DNA from 3 places in the Streptomyces sp. NBC_01508 genome. Region 3 is predicted to be linked to each of the others. Evidence: riboswitches for the same ligand, from Rfam matches in the RefSeq annotation. Region 3 holds a riboswitch; each other region holds the start of a gene.

Region 1 (3,267 bases), 3.5 Mb from region 3:
CCTGACGGTGCTGCGCTGCCACCGCCCCGGCCAGCAGGTGGTGGCCGTCGAGGTCTCCCTCGCCGCCCCGCTGGAGGCCGAGCCCGAGGGCCTGGACGGGGTCGCCACGATCATGGCCAGGGCGCTGTCCGAGGGCACCGACAAGCACACGGCCGAGGAGTTCGCCGCCGAGCTGGAGCGCTGCGGCGCCACGCTCGACGCGCACGCCGACCACCCCGGCGTCCGGGTCTCCCTGGAGGTCCCGGTCTCCCGGCTGCCCAAGGCGCTCGGTCTGCTCTCCGACGCCCTGCGCGCGCCGCTGTTCTCGGAGAGCGAGGTCGGCCGGCTCGTCACGAACCGGCTGGACGAGATCCCGCACGAGCAGGCCAACCCGGCCCGCCGCGCGGCCAAGCAGCTCTCCAGGGAGCTGTTCCCGGCGACCTCGCGCATGTCCCGCCCGCGCCAGGGCACCGAGGAGACCGTCGGCCGCATCGACGCGAAGGGCGTCCGCGCCTTCTACGACGCGCATGTCCGCCCCGCCACCGCAACGGCGGTGATCGTCGGCGACCTCACCGGCGTCGACGTCGACGCGCTGCTCGCCGAGACCCTCGGCGACTGGACGGGTGACACCTCCGAGCCGCGCCCCGTGCCGCCGGTGACCGCCGACGACACCGGCCGTGTGGTGATCGTGGACCGGCCCGGAGCCGTCCAGACCCAGCTGCTGATCGGCCGCGTCGGCCCCGACCGGCACGACCGCGTCTGGCCGGCGCAGGTGCTCGGCACATACTGCCTGGGCGGCACGCTCACTTCCCGGCTCGACCGGGTGCTGCGCGAGGAGAAGGGCTACACGTACGGCGTGCGGGCCTTCGCGCAGGTGCTGCGCTCGGACCCGCACGGCACGGGCGCCTCCATGCTCGCCATCAGCGGCTCCGTGGACACCGAGTCGACCGGCCCCGCGCTGGACGACCTGTGGAAGGTGCTGCGTACGCTCGCGGCCGAGGGTCTGACGGACGCCGAGCGCGAGACGGCCGTGCAGAATCTGGTCGGTGTGGCGCCGCTGAAGTACGAGACGGCCGCGTCCGTCGCCGACACGCTCGCCGACCAGGTCGAGCAGCACCTCCCGGACGACTTCCAGGCCCAGCTGTACGCCCGCCTGGCCGAGACCGGCACGGTCGAGGCGACGGCCGCCGTCGTCAGCGCCTTCCCGGGCGACCGGCTGGTCACGGTGCTCGTCGGGGACGCCTCGGTGATCCGGGAGCCGGTCGAGGCCCTGGGCATCGGCGAGGTGAAGGTCGTCACCGGCTGAAACGGCGCGGCCCCGCGATGCGGATAAGGGGAACCCCGGTGACGAACCAGTCGCCGGGGTTCCCGCTATGTCCGCATTCTTCAGGAGGTTGCCTGAATGCCCTGTGGCATGCGCGACAAAAGGGCCTGTCCGTTTGGTGATTGAAAGATGACCCCCTTAGCGTCGGTCCGGCTGTCCGCCAGATCCCGCCGCGCCCGCGGCACCGGACAGCCATCGCCGAGTCCCCGTCAGGCGCGAGCCTGGGGAGCCGGGGACCCAATGCACGCGTCCCTGGGGTGAATCGGGGGCCTTCGCGCTGTGCGCGAAGGAGCCCGTAGGAGACCTTCCTGCTCCGAACCCGTCAGCTAACCCGGTAGGCGAGAAGGAAGGAAAGGACCAGCCACTTCATGGCGTTCACCCGTGCCACCGGGAAGCACCGTGCCCCGGGCCGAATGACGCGCCGAGGCGCGAACATCGCCGGAGTCGCGACCCTCACCGCGGCCGGTGTCATCGGCACCCTCGGCTCCCCGGCGCTCGCCGCCGACCTGGAGGCGGCCGTCGCCGAGGACACCACCCCGGCCGCTCCGGACAGCCCGGCCACCCCGGTCCGCGCCATCGTCATCGACGACTCGCTCGCCGCAGAGATCGACGCCCAGGCCGACGCGCAGCGCCTGGCCGCCCAGCAGGCCGCCGCGGCGAAGGCGGCGGCCGAGACCGCCGCCCGCGCCGAGGCCGAGGCGAAGCGAAAGGCGGAGGCCCGCGCCAAGGAGATCCGCGAGGACAAGGAACGCGCGGCACGCGCCGCCGAGCGCGAACGTCTCAACGCCTACCGGCTCCCGGTCGCCGGCTCGCCCGTCACCACCGGATACCGGACCGGCGGCGGACTCTGGTCCTCCGGCAGCCACTCCGGCGTCGACTTCCGCGCCGCGTCCGGCACTTCGGTCGTGGCCGTCGGCGCGGGCACCGTCGTCGAGGCGGGCTGGGGCGGCGCGTACGGCAACAACGTCGTCATCCGTATGAACGACGGCACGTACACCCAGTACGGACACCTTTCCTCGGTCGGCGTCTCAGTCGGCCAGGGCGTCGCCCCGGGCACGCCGGTCGGCGTCGCGGGCTCGACCGGCAACTCCACAGGTCCGCACCTGCACTTCGAGGCGCGCACGAGCGAGGATTACGGCTCCGACATCGACCCGGTCGCGTATCTGCGCGCGCACGGCGTGGGCGTCTGACGGCTACGCACGTCGAAGGCCCCGGCGCGGGATGCCGGGGCCTTCGACGTAGGCGTACGTACCGCGTACCGGATACCCGGTCAGACGGTCTCGGGCAGCTCGTCCAGGCCCTCGGCGACCAGCTTCGCCAGCCGGTCGAGCGCGACGTCCGCGCCGTCCGCGTCGGAGGTCAGGACGATCTCGTCGCCGCCCTGCGCGCCCAGGCCCAGCACGGCGAGCATCGACGCCGCGTTGACCGGGCTGCCGTCGGACTTGGCGATCGTCACCGGAACGCCGGAGGCCGTGGCCGCCCGGACGAAGATGGAGGCGGGACGGGCGTGCAGGCCCTCGGCCCAGCCGACGTTGACGCGGCGCTCAGCCATGGTGTTGCCCTTCAAGTCACAGTTTGTTGTCTAGACCAGTGTGCCACGGGGCCCGGAGCGGGCCGATGAGGCACCCCCAGCCTGCCCCGCCGCAGGAGCCGACGCTACCGGTGTGCGCGCCGTAGGCTCTGAACCATGACGCCGCCGTCGCAGTACGCGTACCCCGCTCACTGGGAAGCAGACGTGGTCCTGCGCGACGGGGGCACCGCACGCGTCCGGCCCATCACCACCGACGACGCCGAACGGCTGGTCAGCTTCTACGAGCAGGTCTCCGACGAGTCGAAGTACTACCGTTTCTTCGCGCCCTACCCCCGGCTCTCCGACAAGGACGTGTACCGCTTCACCCACCACGACTACGTGGACCGGGTGGGCCTCGCCGTGACCGTCGGCGGCGAGTTCGTCGCCACCGTCC
Region 2 (3,267 bases), 4.4 Mb from region 3:
AGCGAGGCGCCGTGCCAGGCGACCCGGGCCCCGAAGATCCGCCGGGCAGAGCCTAGGGCTGTGGCCGGGAGCGTTGACCGGGTTGCGCGGCTCTTGGGCCGCGCCTGTCCTCGATCGCCGGACGGGCTGCACATGCAGCCGTCCGGCGATCGAGGACGAACCGGCCCACCGGGCGGACCCGGTGAATCCTTCCGGTCACAGCGCTGGGCCGCGCATTGTGTCCCCTGTCGCAGGATGGGCGGGTACGGGTGTCAGCCCTCGTCGACGAGACGGCCCCGCAGCCGCTCGCGTGTCTCGTCCGTCAGCCCCAGACCGTCCGTGAGATAGCGGTCGACGCTGCCCCACGTCTCCTCCATCGTCGTGAAGGCCGTTTCGAGATACACGGCACGCGCGTCGAAGAGCGGGGCCAGCAGCTCCATCACCTCCGGTGAAGTCCCGCCGGGCGTCGGGTCGCTGCGGCGTACCTGGTAGCGGCGGTGCGGATCGTTCGACTTCAGATAGTCCGCCTCGATCGCGTCCCGCTCCACGCCCACGGCGAGCAGCGACACCGCAATGGAGAGCCCCGCCCTGTCCTTGCCCGCCGCGCAGTGCATCAGCGCGGGCAGGCTCTCCTCGGCCAGGGCGTGCAGCACGCGCCGGTGCTCGGCGGTGCGGTCCAGCACGATGGAGCGGTACGAGGCGGACATCCGGGCCACGCCCTTGCCGTCGTCGAGGATCGACCGCAGCTGGTCGAGATCGCCGTCGCGGACCATCTTCCAGAACTCGGTCCCGTCGGCCGGGTCGGTGAGCGGAATGTTCACATGGCGTACGCCGGCCAGTTCGACGTCCAGGCCGTCGAGCTTCTGGTCGGCCGCGTTGCGGAAGTCGAAGATCGTGTGCAGCCCCAGCGACGTGAGGAAGGCCGTGTCCTCGGCCGTGGCGTGCGCGAGATGGCCGCTGCGGAAGAGCCGGCCGTACCGTACGCGCCGTCCGTCGACGGTCGGCAGGCCGCCCACGTCGCGGAAGTTGCGTACACCGGCCAGTTCGGGCTCGGTCGGCGGGACCTGCTGCGGCACCTCGTGCGTCACGTGAGCTCCTCCGCGTCTGCGGTCGGCGCTCGTCGCCGACGCTGTCGCGGTCCGACCTTACGACATCGGTTCCCGCTGAATTCACTTCGCGAATAAGGCTTCTGTCCGTAATGCGCGATTACGCATCACGTGCCCTTTTAGGAGGGGATATGGGGGCAGATCGGCCACCGTTGGTGAGCCAGATCATATCCGTGACGGTGTGTGGCGGGACCCGGGAGGTGAATTGGGGCTGCGCACGGAATTCGAAGATCCGTATCCACGCAGGGTGACCGCGCGGGCCGAGCGATATTCGAGGGCGGATTGCCGGCGGAAAACGACGGCTTGTACGGGTCGGCCCACCCGGCTTACGGTCACCGCAATCCGAGCGGATCGCCGAATCCTGCCGCCGTTCGGAATCCGCATCCACCCAGCACTCATCCACGTGTGGCAGGAGCGGGGGACCCAGGTAGTACGCCGGCCGGACATCCGGACGGCTTGGGGTGAAGTCGCGTCACGGCGCGGCCGGGCATCTCCAGCCCGAACCCGACAGCTCACCTCGTAGGCGCCGGAGAGGAAATTCGACATGCCCGCAAAGGGTAAGCACCGTCGTCCGAGGACCAACCCGATCACGCGCGGAATCGTCGCCGCCGGAACGGGTGGCGCCGCCATCGCGATACCGCTCATCGGTGCCACGGGCGCCCACGCCGCCGAGCGGAGCGCCGTCCCGTCCGTGGCGCCGGAGCGCGCCGTGTCCGTCGCGCACACCGCCCCCGCCGCCCCCGCGCCGCAGACGGCCCAGCAGGCCGCCACCGCCAAGACCGTCAAGACGTACTCGGTCAGCGCGGGCGACTACCTCGCCAAGATCGCCGAGACCCAGAAGGTCAGCGGCGGCTGGGAGAAGCTGTACGAGGACAACCGCGAGGTCGTCGGCGACGACCCGTCGCTGATCCACCCGGGCCTGAAGCTCACCATCGGCGCCAAGGGCGAGTCGGCGTCCTCCGCGGGCAAGGCCGAGGCCACCCCGAAGAAGAAGACCGCCCCCGCGAAGCCGGCCCCCGCGAAGCCCGCTCCGGCCGAGCCCGCCCCGAAGGCCGACACCACGGCGAACCAGCCCGCGGCGCAGAGCAGCGGCACCGGCTACACGGCGCCCGTCGACGGCGGCACCTCCACCGCCTACCGCGCGGCCGGCGGCAGCTGGTCCAGCGGTTACCACACCGGCGTGGACTTCTCGGCCGCGTCGGGCACCACCGTCAAGGCGGTCGGCCCCGGCACCGTCGTCTCGGCCGGCTGGGCCGGGTCGTACGGCAACGAGGTCGTCATCAAGCACGACGACGGCCAGTACTCGCAGTACGCCCACCTCTCCTCGCTCGCCGTCTCGCCGGGCCAGAGCGTCGGCGGCGGCGACCGGATCGGCCTCTCCGGTTCCACCGGCAATTCCACCGGCCCGCACCTGCACTTCGAGATCCGCACCGGCCCCAGCTACGGCTCGGACGTCGACCCGCTGGCGTACCTGCGCGGGCACGGCGTCTCCATCTGAGCCGTTCGACCGCACCGAGAAGCTGAGAAAATGGCCGTTGGCCGGCACCCCGCGTGCCGGCCAACGGCCATTCCCTTATTCCGGCTTGAACGAATTTTTACCGGTGGTGTTTCTCACCGGCGTCAACCCCTTCTTACGGTCGCGTAGGTCACATACACGGGTGAAAGATGCTCTGTTGTGGCTGACGATTCGAGAACAGGAAGCAGAAACGCCTTCGGGTCGTACGCCGCCATCGGTGACAGCTTCACCGAAGGCGTCGGCGATCCCGGGCCCGGCGGAATGCATGTCGGCTGGGCGGACCGGCTCGCCGTGCTGCTCGCCGACCGGACACCGGACGGGGCGGCCGTCGACGACCCCGACCACGGGTCGTTCCGGTACGCCAATCTCGCCGTACGGGGACGGCTGCTCGACCAGATCGTGGCCGAGCAGATCCCGCGCGCCAAGGAACTCGCCCCGGATCTGGTCACGTTCTGCGCCGGCGGCAACGACATCATCCGGCCCGGCAGCGACCCCGACGACGTCGCCGAACGCTTCGAACGGGCGCTGGCCGACCTGACGAGCGCGGTCGGCACCGTCATGGTCCCCACCGGGTTCGACACCCGCGGCGTGCCGGTGCTGCGCCATCTGCGCGGCAAGATAGCCACGTTCAGCGCGCACGTCCGCTCCATCGCCGACCGCTACGAC
Region 3 (3,267 bases):
AACTCCTGGATGTCCACGTTGGAGTCGGCGTGCGACCCGCCGTTGAGGATGTTCATCATCGGAACGGGCAGCAGGTGCGCGTTCGGGCCGCCGAGGTAGCGGAAGAGCGGCAGGTCGGACGCCTCGGAGGCGGCGTGGGCGACGGCCAGCGAGACACCGAGGATGGCGTTGGCGCCGAGCGAGGACTTGTCGGGCGTGGCGTCCAGGTCGAACATGGCCTGGTCGATCAGGCGCTGCTCGGTGGCGTCGTAGCCGACGAGCTCCGGGCCGATCTGCTCGATGACGGCGAGGACGGCCTTCTCGACACCCTTGCCCTGGTAGCGGTTCTGGTCACCGTCGCGGAGTTCGAGGGCCTCGAACGCGCCGGTGGACGCACCGGAGGGAACAGCAGCACGGCCGGTGCTGCCGTCGTCGAGGCCGACCTCGACCTCGACCGTTGGGTTGCCTCGGGAGTCAAGGATTTCCCGGGCTACGACGACGTCGATGGACGGCACGAGCATCTCCTTCTGGGATGTGACGCGTTGGTGCGGGGCCTCATTGGCCCTGCGGCATGAGCCTAACCGGCTCCCGGGTGCCGGTCGGCCGATGCCCGCCCGCTGGGACGAAAAGAGTCCGGAATGCGGGGTGCGCCACGAATGTCCTGAGACTGGTGCGGCGGTCGCGCTCCGGGCCTGGGCGGCGCCTCCGGGCCTGGGCGGCGGACAGGCCCCGGCCCTGACCCGGTCCGGCCCTGGCCCCGGTCCGGCGCGTCCGGGGGGAGTAAGGCGCGCCGGGCCGGGGCTCAGGGTCAGGACTCAGGTCAGGACTCACGGCTCGGGTGGGAGCCGGGTCCGGGTCCGGGTCCGGGGTTCGGGGAGGCTCAGCTCAGGTGGAGCTGCTGGCCCGGGAAGATCTCGTCGGCGTCCTCGACGATGTCCTTGTTCAGCTCGAAGAGCTTCTCCCAGCCGCCTTCGACCTTCTCGGCCTCGGCGATCTTGGAGAGCGTGTCGCCGCCCTTGACCTTGTACTCGCCGTCGCCCTTCTCGACCGGACCACGCGTCTCACTGCGCGAAGCGGGCTGCTCCCGCTCGGCGCGCGGCGCGGACTCCTGCTTCGGGGCCGCCTCGGGGGCGGCCTTCGGAGCCGGGGCCTGCTGCTGCGGGGCCTGCTGCTGGGCGGAGTCGTCCGAGCCGGCGTCGTTCGCGGCGTTGGACAGGCCGACGCCACAGCTCGGCCAGGCACCCTTGCCCTGGCCCGCCAGGACCTTCTCGGCGATCTGTATCTGCTGGGACTTCGAGGCCTGGTCGGCGGTGGACGCGAAGGCGCTGCCACCGAAGGCGGCCCAGGTGGAGGCGGAGAACTGGAGACCGCCGTAGTAGCCGTTGCCGGTGTTGATCGACCAGTTGCCGCCGGACTCGCACTGGGCGACGGTGTCCCACTCGGAGGTGGTGGCCGCGGAGGCGGAGGTGGCGCCGATCAGCGGGGCCGCGACAGCGGCACCGGTGATGCCGGCGAGCGTGGCGTAACGGACGGCCTTGGACGGACGGCGGTGCTTGGCCTTGCCGGACTTGCTGGAAAACAGCATGCGAAATCTCCTCACCGACGCCTACGAGGTGAGCTGTCGGGTTCGGGCCAAGTGAGTTGCCCGGCCGTGCGACCAGGGAACGTCTTCACGTCCCCCTGCGCACGGCTGCACCCCGAGCCGGCCGTTGTGACCGGCGCTTACCTGTGGGTCCCCCGCTCCTGCCTTCGGCGCTTGCGCGACGACTACTCCCCCCGACCGACGGCAGGATTCGGCGTGACGGTCGACGGTGCCCGCGGTGCGAGCGGTTCAGACCGTAAACACAGACATCCCGGATGTTCAAAGAAGGAACATCCGGGATGATTCGCCCATCTTGCCGTGAGGAAACCTCTGTTTACGCAGGTCGGGGCGGAGACGGTGCGAGCCGCCGGGCGACCCGCACCAGTTGAGGCGAAGAGACGCTTGTCTCACTTGCCCAGATACGGACATAGACCGCTTAACTACCCCTGATTTACGGTCAGATCGAGGTTCTGGCCCGGCAGGATGAGGTCGGCGTCCGAGCCCACGGCCTCGCGGTTCGCCTCGTAGAGCGCGGGCCAGCCACCCTCCACCTTCTGCTCGCCGGCGATGGCCCACAGGTTGTCGCCGGAGCGGACGGTGTACGAGTCGTCGTCGGCGGCGTCCGCGGCGTCGCCGTCGCGTGCGGAACCGTCACCCCGTGAGGCATGACGACCGCTTTCTCGCTCTTCGTCCGCCTTGCCGGACTTGCCCGCCTCGGTCGAGCTGTCGGGGCTGTCGGGGCTGTCGGGGCTGTCGGCGCCGCTACCGGTACCCGCGCCGGCCTCGGCCTCGGCCTCGGCGGACTTGCCGGGCTCGGGCGCCGCGTCGCCGCGGTGCTTGCCCTGGCCGGTACTGGGCTCCGTACCGGATTCCGCGCCCGGCTCGGTGCTGGGCTCCGTGCTGGGCGTCTCGGCGGCGGAGTCCCGGCCGAACTGACCGGAGGGGGGCGCCGACTCGGGAGCGGGGGGCAGGACGGCCGTCTCGGTCGGCTCGGGCTCCGGGGGCGTCTCGGGCTTCTGGGTGGCATCACCGGCGGCCCCGGCGTCCGGAGCCGTACCGGCGTCCGCTGTGAGGCCCGTGATCAGCGCGCAGGTCGGCCACGCGGTCGGCCCCTGCGCGGCGAGGATCTTCTCCGCCACGGCTATCTGCTGGCTGCGGCTGGCCTGGTCGGCGGTGGGTGCGTACGCCGTACCGCCGAAGTCGCTCCAGGTCTCCTGGGAGATCTGGAGTCCGCCGTAGAACCCGTTACCGAGGTCGGCGCTCCACATGCCGCCGCTCTCGCAGTCGGCCACCCGGTCCCAGGTGGCGGCGTCTGCCGCACTGGCGCTGGTCGCGCCGAGCAGCGGGATGGCGATCGCCGAGCCTGTCACCCCTGCCGCGACGACAATGGCGGGGGCTTGACGGGGCCGACGGTGCCGGCCGTTCCCGGAGCGCATGCGGTTGCCTTCCGTGAGACTGCTGGAGCCTGAAACCTGAATCCTGAAGATGTGACGGCTGAGACGGTCGTGAACGTAGCGGTACTCGAACGTCTGTCACAAGTCGATGCAGCGCAGATCACGTGAAAGTCACAGTCTTGACGATCCGTCAGTCACGCACCGCTGTGAACTGCACCGGCAGCGTGCGCAGTCCACGCATGATGAGCCCGCCACGCCACCGCAAATCGGATGGATCGACCGCAAGTCGCAAGTCGGGCAGCCGAGTCAGAA

What was found. A riboswitch is a leader RNA that binds a small molecule or an ion and turns the genes downstream of it on or off. The one in region 3 is predicted to bind cyclic di-AMP.
Region 1: it holds a riboswitch for cyclic di-AMP, as region 3 does, so the genes downstream of both, OG700_RS07870 (M23 family metallopeptidase) here and OG700_RS24825 (transglycosylase family protein) in region 3, are expected to answer to the same signal.
Region 2: it holds a riboswitch for cyclic di-AMP, as region 3 does, so the genes downstream of both, OG700_RS04360 (peptidoglycan DD-metalloendopeptidase family protein) here and OG700_RS24825 (transglycosylase family protein) in region 3, are expected to answer to the same signal.

Annotation. Positions count from the first base shown of each region.
Region 1 covers NZ_CP109419.1:1,766,638-1,769,904, reverse strand. Annotated here, with positions in the region: gene OG700_RS07875 (M16 family metallopeptidase) at 1-1,285, shown strand, start outside; cyclic di-AMP (ydaO/yuaA leader) riboswitch at 1,490-1,658, shown strand; gene OG700_RS07870 (M23 family metallopeptidase) at 1,672-2,493, shown strand; gene OG700_RS07865 (HPr family phosphocarrier protein) at 2,574-2,855, opposite strand; gene OG700_RS07860 (GNAT family N-acetyltransferase) at 2,991-3,267, shown strand, end outside.
Region 2 covers NZ_CP109419.1:941,062-944,328, reverse strand. Annotated here, with positions in the region: gene OG700_RS04365 (tyrosine-protein phosphatase) at 252-1,055, opposite strand; cyclic di-AMP (ydaO/yuaA leader) riboswitch at 1,468-1,626, shown strand; gene OG700_RS04360 (peptidoglycan DD-metalloendopeptidase family protein) at 1,630-2,583, shown strand; gene OG700_RS04355 (SGNH/GDSL hydrolase family protein) at 2,761-3,267, shown strand, end outside.
Region 3 covers NZ_CP109419.1:5,313,304-5,316,570, reverse strand. Annotated here, with positions in the region: gene eno (phosphopyruvate hydratase) at 1-500, opposite strand, end outside; gene OG700_RS24825 (transglycosylase family protein) at 860-1,564, opposite strand; cyclic di-AMP (ydaO/yuaA leader) riboswitch at 1,568-1,744, opposite strand; gene OG700_RS24820 (transglycosylase family protein) at 2,002-2,931, opposite strand; gene OG700_RS24815 (cytochrome P450) at 3,146-3,267, opposite strand, start outside.